Regions from separate parts of the Streptosporangium sp. NBC_01810 genome, predicted to be linked through region 1. Evidence: riboswitches for the same ligand, from Rfam matches in the RefSeq annotation. Region 1 holds a riboswitch; the other holds the start of a gene.
The links. A riboswitch is a leader RNA that binds a small molecule or an ion and turns the genes downstream of it on or off. The one in region 1 is predicted to bind cyclic di-AMP.
Positions count from the first base shown of each region.

Region 2: it holds a riboswitch for cyclic di-AMP, as region 1 does, so the genes downstream of both, OIE13_RS09475 (CHAP domain-containing protein) here and OIE13_RS03875 (coiled-coil domain-containing protein) in region 1, are expected to answer to the same signal.

Region 1 covers NZ_CP109070.1:827,500-831,378, forward strand. Annotated here, with positions in the region: gene OIE13_RS03870 (nuclear transport factor 2 family protein) at 49-411, shown strand; gene OIE13_RS03875 (coiled-coil domain-containing protein) at 572-1,546, opposite strand; cyclic di-AMP (ydaO/yuaA leader) riboswitch at 1,550-1,686, opposite strand; partial or broken gene OIE13_RS03880 (galactose-1-phosphate uridylyltransferase) at 1,759-2,151, opposite strand; gene OIE13_RS03885 (DeoR/GlpR family DNA-binding transcription regulator) at 2,210-3,010, opposite strand; gene OIE13_RS03890 (HD domain-containing protein) at 3,087-3,683, opposite strand.
Region 2 covers NZ_CP109070.1:2,072,871-2,076,749, reverse strand. Annotated here, with positions in the region: gene OIE13_RS09480 (hypothetical protein) at 1-836, opposite strand, end outside; cyclic di-AMP (ydaO/yuaA leader) riboswitch at 1,414-1,552, shown strand; gene OIE13_RS09475 (CHAP domain-containing protein) at 1,571-2,284, shown strand; gene OIE13_RS09470 (hypothetical protein) at 2,754-3,533, opposite strand; gene OIE13_RS09465 (branched-chain amino acid ABC transporter substrate-binding protein) at 3,555-3,879, opposite strand, start outside.

The DNA of each region.
Region 1 (3,879 bases):
CCCGTATCGTCCCCAACAGTGATCCCGATTGTGCGAGGAAGGATCGGCATGGCCGACGATGTGGTGCGACGTGTTTTCCAGTCCGTCGACTCGTTCGACCCCGACGAGTTCGTGCGGTTGCTGGCCGAGGACGCCACGTTGGTGTTCGGCAATGCCGAGCCGACGACGGGACGCGAGGCCATCGCCGCCGGGTTGCGGGTGTTCTTCTCCACCATCGGCGGCCTGCGGCACCGGATCGTCAGAAACTGGCAGGTGGACGCCGACATCATCGCCGAGACCGAGGTGACCTACCGGCGGCTCGACGGCAAGGATGTCAGCGTCGTAGCCGTATCGATCTGGCGCACCCGCGACGACGGTCTGATCTCGGACTACCGCATATTCGTCGACCTCGCACCCGTCTACATGGTCTAGGTATGCTCCCTCGCGCCACGCGGGAGGCAGGGCGAGGTCTGTCGGCCCCGGGTGCTCCCTCGCGTGGGAGCACCCGGCCTGGTCGTGTCTCGTCAGCCTTTGGCCCCTGAGGTGCGGAGGGGGAGGTGCCCGAGAAATCGCAGGTCAGCGCGTCGTGGCATTAGTACATCGAGATGTGCGGGTGGTCGTAGTGGTTGGCGGTGACGCCGCCGCGGTTGGACATGACCCTCCAGCCGGAGCCGTGGTTGATGCGCTGGCGCCAGATCACGTACTTCACCCCGAGCTTGGACTTGTTCTTGATGGCCCAGGCGGAGATCTCGTCGCCGAGCCGGATGTTGGCGGCTGTGGGCATCGTGCCGCCGGCGCTCATCATGAAGTCGCAGGCGCGGCCGAGGGGGTGCTCGCCGCCGTCGTTCGCGGACCGGTAGCAACCGACGGCGTACGGGAGGTTGAAACGCCTCTTGAGGGCCTCACGCATGATCCGGGTCCGGTCGGTGATGTTGTCGGCGCCGGTGGGGAGTTGCGGGGCCCAGCTGCCGTCGGAGCGGCGCCCGGAGCCGACGGGGGCGAGCCGGTCGAGCCTGTTCTTGATGTCCTTGATCAGATCTTCGAGCTCGTCGCGCTGGGTCTGCATCTCCCTGGCCTCCTCACCGATTTCGTCGGTGAGTCTGGCTGTCGTCTCGGTTGCCCTCTTCCTGCGTTCGAGGCTCTCGGCGAAGCCCTGCAGGTGCGCGCTCTGCTGGGCGGTGAGCTGCTCCATCACCGCGGTTCCGCCCATGTCGTCGGAGAACAGCAGCGCGGGCAGGCCCCCGGTGCTGCTCTGGTAGCGGAGCTGAACTATGGAGTCGACCTGCTTTTCCGCCTCGGCGTAGAGATCGGAGGCCCTGGCCAGGTTCTGCTTGGCGACGGTCTCGGCCTTCTGCGCTTTCTTGAGGGACTCGCGCTTGGCCGCGTAGGCCTCGATCAGTCCGTCCACCTTCTTGTTGATCTTGGCCAGCTCGGCACGGAGCTTGGCCTCGGTCGGCTTGGGCTCCGCGCTTCCCGCGGTGGGGGCACCGAGGGTGAACGCGGCGATCAGGCTCAGGCAGAGGACCAGAGTCGCATGCCGACGGAACGTGGGGGACGGAGCCGCCACGAACTCTCCTCTCCTTCCGCCTACCGGGTTAGCTGACGGGTTCGGGCTGGAGGACGCCCTTCCACCGAAGTGGTTTCACCCCAGGTGCGGTGGTTCCCCGGCTCCCGGGCGATGCGCCTGGGATTAGGCATATCGGCTGTTGCAGCCGATGTGGGAAGGATAGTAGTGGTAAACACAAGGTCGCGCGACCTCAAGACGAGACCAATTAGTGATTAATTCGTGACAGCAGAGCGCAGAAGGTGTGCTGCCTCCTCGGGCAGCACGTCGTTCACGAAGGCGCCCATGGCCGACTCGGAGCCGGCGAGATATTTCAGCTTGTCCGGCGCGCGACGGATGCTGAACAGCTCCATGTGCGCGTACGACAGGTCACGACCGGTGTTGACCGGCGCCTGGTGCCAGGCCGCGATGTAGGGCATGGGCACGCCGAACAGCCCGTCGAGGCGGCGGAGCACGTCGGTGTAGAGCGGTCCGAACGCCGCGCGCTCCACGGGCTCCAGCCCGACCAGGTCGGGGACCTGCCGGTGGGGGTAGAGATGAACCTCCACCGGCCAGCGCGCCGCGGCCGGGACGAACGCCGTCCAGTGCTCGTTCGAGGCCAGGCGTCGTCGCGGAGGTCGAAGTAGAACAGCTCCCGGCCGTCGGCCAGGTGGGTGATCGTACGCTTCATCGGCCGATGTTCTCGCTCTCCAGCTGCGGCTCTGTGATGATCAGCTCCCCCACCGAGGCGGCGAGTTCCTCGCGGGCCTCCTCGGTCAGGCTGGAATCGGTGATCACGATGTGGGCCTGGGCCAGCTCGGCGATCGTGCTGATGCCGACCGTGCCCCACTTGGTGTGGTCGGCGAGCACCACCAGGCGGTGCGCGGAGGCGATCAGCTCGCGGTTGGTCTCGGCCTCCAGCAGGTTGGGTGTGGTGAACCCGGCGCGGGCGCTCATCCCGTGCACGCCGAGGAAGAGGGTGTCGACATGGAGTCCTCGGATCGCCGAGACGGCGACCGGGCCGACCAGCGCGTCGGAGGGGGTGCGGACCCCGCCGGTGAGCACGACCGTGCGGTCGGCCTTGGGGGAGCGGTGGAAGACGTCGGAGATTCGGACCGAGTTGGTGATCACGGTCAGCTCGGGCACGTCGACCACGTGGTGGGCGAGCGTCCAGGTCGTGGTGCCCGCGGAGAGCGCGATGGCGGTGGCGGGCCGAACGAGCCGGGCGGCCTGCTGGGCGATCATCTCCTTCTCCGCCTGCCGGCGCGCAGACTTGGCGGCGAAGCCCGGTTCCTCGGTCGAGCCGGGTCCGGCGGCGGTGGCGCCACCGTGGACCTTCTCCACCAGTCCGCGCTCGGAGAGCACCTCAAGGTCGCGCCGGATCGTCATGTCGGACACCCCGAGCTCTCGGACGAGATCGGCGACCCTGACTCCGCCCCTGCTCCGCACCCTCTCCAGGATCGCCTGCTGCCGCTGCTGGGCGAGCATTGACTCACTCCCTTTAATTCACCAGATTCCACCAAAATACCACGGCGAGTACTGTTGAATTGTGGTGGTCGCCTGCTCACAGCCGCTCAAGCTCCGCCATGATGTTCGCTCTCGCCGTCTCCTCCAGATCGGCGATGTGGAAGATCACCGGAAGGTCGAGCAGCGAGCGCAGCACCGCGGCCCTGCCGGACCTGAAAGCGTCGTCAGGCACGAAGGCGTACTCCTCACGCACGGCGGCCGCGTAGGCGGCGTAGGCCTCCGGTGACGCGCCCAGGATCGCCAGGTCCGCGTCGGACAGCACGGCCCCGTCCGAGTCGCCCGGTGCGGGGGCATGTGTGACGGTCAGCCTGACCAGCCGGGTGACCGTGGCCACCGCCTCAGGGGACAGCCCCGTCTCCGGCAGCGCGCGCTCGGCCAGGATGGCGCTCCGCTCCTCGTTGTCGCCACGCCGCGGGTCGTAGACGGCGTCGTGGAACCAGGCCGCCAGCCGTACGAGGTCCGGGTGCTCGGCGTGGGAGGCCAGGATGTCGATGTGGGCGAGCACGGCCTCCAGATGGGTGGTGGTGTGATATCTGCGGTGCGGCTCGTCGTAACGAGTGATCAGTTCGCGGCCGAGGGGCTCGGCCTCGGGGCCGGTCAGGGACCGCCAGCGGGCCATCAGCTTCTCGCTCATGGGGGCGAGCCTAGAACCTGGCCGACGAGCCTGGAACCTGGCCGACGAGCCTGGAACCTGGCCGAAAGGGAGGACCCACGACTCCGCCCGTCAGGTTCAAGGCGGACACGCCCGCAGGAGGCGCGGATCGTCAAGGTTGGGGAAACGCACTCACCGGAGCAGGGCGGATCGTGGTTCGGGCCTTGTGCGCCGGGCG
Region 2 (3,879 bases), 1.2 Mb from region 1:
GTGATCTCGGCGGGGATCCCACCGTCGTAGACGGTGATGCCGGGCTGCTCCCCGACACCGGCGAGATCGTGGGGGTCCTCCCTGCGGTGCGGGAAGTAGGCCACCGGCCCGGCCGAGCCGAGAGCGGCCAGCCAGCCGAGGTAGTGGTCTCGATGGATCAGGCCGTTGCGGACCAGCGAGGTGCCGAGGACGACCGTGCGCTCCTCGGGACGTGGCCTGCGCAGCGGTTGTGACCGCAGCCAGGCGAAGTCGTGGGTGACCAGCTCGGCCCCTCCCGCCCGTACGGCCTTCGCCAGGTCCACGGGGACGGGCAGCGCTGTGAAGATCGACAACCGCCCCGAGCGGGCGGCGGCGCGCAACCTGAGTCCGGCCGCCGCACCGAGGACGGTTCTGAACCGTCCCGCCTTTCCCCTGGCTCTCAGCAGGGGCGTACCCGCGTGGCCGACGAGCAGCTCCAGGAGCCTGATGGTGGCCAGCCCGTCGTCGACGATCACGATCCGGCCAGGGAGCCCGGTGAGCCAGCGGAGCTGGACCTTGCCGGAGAAGGCGTCGCCCACCGCCCAGGTCGCGCCCCGGCGCGGCCTGGGCATGTCCGGCCGCGCGGCGGTGAGCTCCAGGCCCGGCGGCAGGGTGAGGCGGCCGAGCTCACGTCCCGTCACGGCCAGGGGGCGTAGCCTCGCCCTGGGCACGAGGTGGCTGCGGGCGCCGAGCAGCCCTGCGTGGTGGGCCTCCACGGCGCAGAGCATCTGCAGCGGGGATTCCACCCAGGCGATGGCCGAACCCTGCTCCCGCGCGTGGTCTCGACCGTCCTCCACGCCGGGTAATGACCCGTTCACGACTGACCCAAGCTAACCCGGTGGCCTTAAGCGCCTGGGAACTGCGGGTGAACAGCCGCCCACGCGCGTCCGTCATGATCGTCTTCGGGGCGAGGCCGTCTTCGGGGCAGCACCCTGTCGCCGGACCATGTTCGAGCCTCCCGAGGGGGAGGGACGCAGCCTCTCCGCACTTTTTACCATCGAATACTTGTTCAAGAAAAAGTCGACCCGTCCCCTCCTACCCATGGGCCCCCGATCATGCCGTAGCACCCCGGGACAGGCGGTCCACCGGCGGGTACCACACGCCCGGAGCACCGGAAAAACAGGGGATCCCGCCCATGACGGCGCGGCGACCCCAGCCGACGCGACCGGCCGGGAACGGGCGCGATCCACCCCCTTCCCCGACCAAGCGACTTCCCGCCCCAACCCCTCAAATCTGACGTTTTACCAAGTCAGAGCAATGTGTCCTACTTGTAATCGTCTGCCCGGGTGACGTACGTTCGTCCTGTTCATGGCAAATGTCTGGGTCTGTATAGGTCTACGCATTGCCGTCACATTGCCCGACCGCGCTCCACCTGGGCGGAACCCCCGCCCGCGGTGAGCACGGCCGCCGAATCCGCGAGGTCTGCGGAACCGGGGAACCACGTTCCTGGGGTGAATCAGCGCGTTCTCGCGCCGTAGGGCACTTCCCAGCCCGAACCCGTCAGCTAACCCGGTAGGCGGCATGGAAGCGAAGCAAGGAGTCGAACCCCAGTATGACCAAGAACCGCCTCACCCCCACCCTCAGCGCCCCCCGCGTGGTGAGCGCCCTCCTGGGCGCCTGCGTCGTCCTGGCGACCGGCTCCGTGGGCTCCGCCGCCCTGGCCGACAGCCACACCGCCCTGAACGCGCCGCCCGCCGACGCGAAGGTCTCCGATGCCTCGCAGAACAGGCTCGCGAGCACCCCGCTCGAGACCGCGGCCGAGAGGCTGCCCAAGGTCTCCGCCGCGCAGGTCCTGGACCTCGCCTCCAAGCAGATCGGCGTCCACGAGAACGCCCAGGGCGGCGGGACCAAGTTCCACTCGTGGTACATGTCCTCCCCGCGCGCCCAGGAGACCGTCGCCCGCGACGGCGGCACCCTGCGCGGCTACGCCAACGCCCCTTGGTGCGCGATGTTCGTCTCCTGGGTCGGCGAGATGGCCGGCATCCGGCCCACGATGGGCTGGGACGCCTACACCGTCACCCACGCCAAGTGGTTCAAGGAGAACAAGCACTGGGGCACCACCCCCACCCCCGGCGCCGTCGTCTACTTCGACTGGGCCGGTAGCAAGAGCATTGACGGCATCGACCATGTCGGCTTCGTGAAGAAGGACAACGGAGACGGCACGATCACCACGATCGAGGGCAATACCGGCAACGGCAACGTCGAGCAGCGCATCCGGCCCGTCTCCCAGGTCGTCGGCTACGGCTACCCCGTCTACTCCAACTGATCCACACCCGCCGCCCGCACCATCCCCCATGGGGCGGGCACCCGGCCCCCGCCGGTGAACGCGGGCCGATCCGCACTCGTCCAGGGGCTCCGCTCGCTCGCGCGGAGCCCCTGACGGCGTTCCCCCGGCCGCCTTCGCGACTCCTTCGCTTGAAGCGCTCCCCACGGATGAATCCGGGGGATTCCAGCCGTCCCAACCGTGCGGCTCTGCGCATGGTCGCGATGCTGTTGCTTGGCGGTTCACCTTCCGGCCCCGTTTACGGGGGTTTCCACGCCCCAGCCCACGATCCCGTTCCGGGTGACGTGGGCTCCGCCCTCCCGGCGGTGAGTAATGGCCAAGGTTGCGAGCTTGGTTATCGCTCACGCGTTCGACCGCGACTGACTGTACCAGCGCGTGGTGCGCTGCCGCAGCAGGTTCCGGACCAGCCCGAGCAGGGACGGTTCCGAACTGCTCGGCGGTCAGGCCTATTTCACGGCCAGGGTCCGACGCCGGTACCGGCGGCACCGGCGGGACGGCCGCCGCGCACCCACCCGGTCGCCGCGCCTCCCGCTCCCGCTTCCGCGAGCAGCCAGTGCACCTCACCCAGGTGGTAGAGGGCTACCGCCGGAGCGCCGTGGACATTGTCCACGATCGGGGTGAGTCCGAGACGCCTGGCGGCGGCTGCCATCATCTCGGCCATCGTGGACGTGCCGGTATGCAGGTAGACCATGTTGTGGCTGGGACCGAGCCCGGCGACGAGAATGCCCATGCGCCACAGGGCGATGGCCGCGTCGTCGTCGGTGGCGGTGCCCGGGACGCGCGGGTCGAACTGCCGCCGGGCGTCGCGCCACGCGTTGGTCAACGCCCGCAGGACCCTACGGTGTAGTGTTCTGGGTACCTCGACGCGCACGGCCGGCGACCGCTTGAAGCCGGTGTCGCCGGCGTCGGCCTGGGTGACGATGGCCCAGGCCAGCCCTGACAGCAGCCGGGCGATCCGTGCCGCCACCGCCTCGCTGCGCGTCTCCACGACGGGAAGATGACGCGACGCTGTGGCGGGTGTCCCCCCGCCGGTGTTCCCGGGTCCGGCAGGGCGCAGATGTTGCCAGGCGAGCGCCGCCTCCAGCATGCCGTACCCGCCGATCGGAGCCTCCGCGAGGGCGCGGTGGACGTTGCCGCTCGCGCAGTCGTGGCGTCCGGCGGACGGTGACCTCGTGAGGGGGGGCGACGCGGTCGGGCCGGGGATCCGATAAGCGATCGGGGTGCTTGTCATGATCTCTGATCTCCTGTGCGGTCAGTTTCCGGGGATCGGCCTGTCGTCGGCGACGATCCGGCCGCCGCGGACCCGATAGGCCCACACCGTGACCGAGGATCTGGCGAGCTCGCCGTCGCCGTTGAATCGGATCTTCGTAGTGATACCGGCGCCGGAGTGGCCGTCGACAAACTCCTCCATGTCAGAGCGTCGCGTCCTGCCTGCGTCGATGCCCCGAAGGAAGACGGTGGCGGCGTCGTAGGCCTCCGCGCTGTAGGTGCCCGGGTCGTGGTCGAAACGGATCCGGTAGCGCCGGGCGAACCCGGGATCCTCCTCCGGCGGCCGGCACGGGCAGGTGAGAACCGCA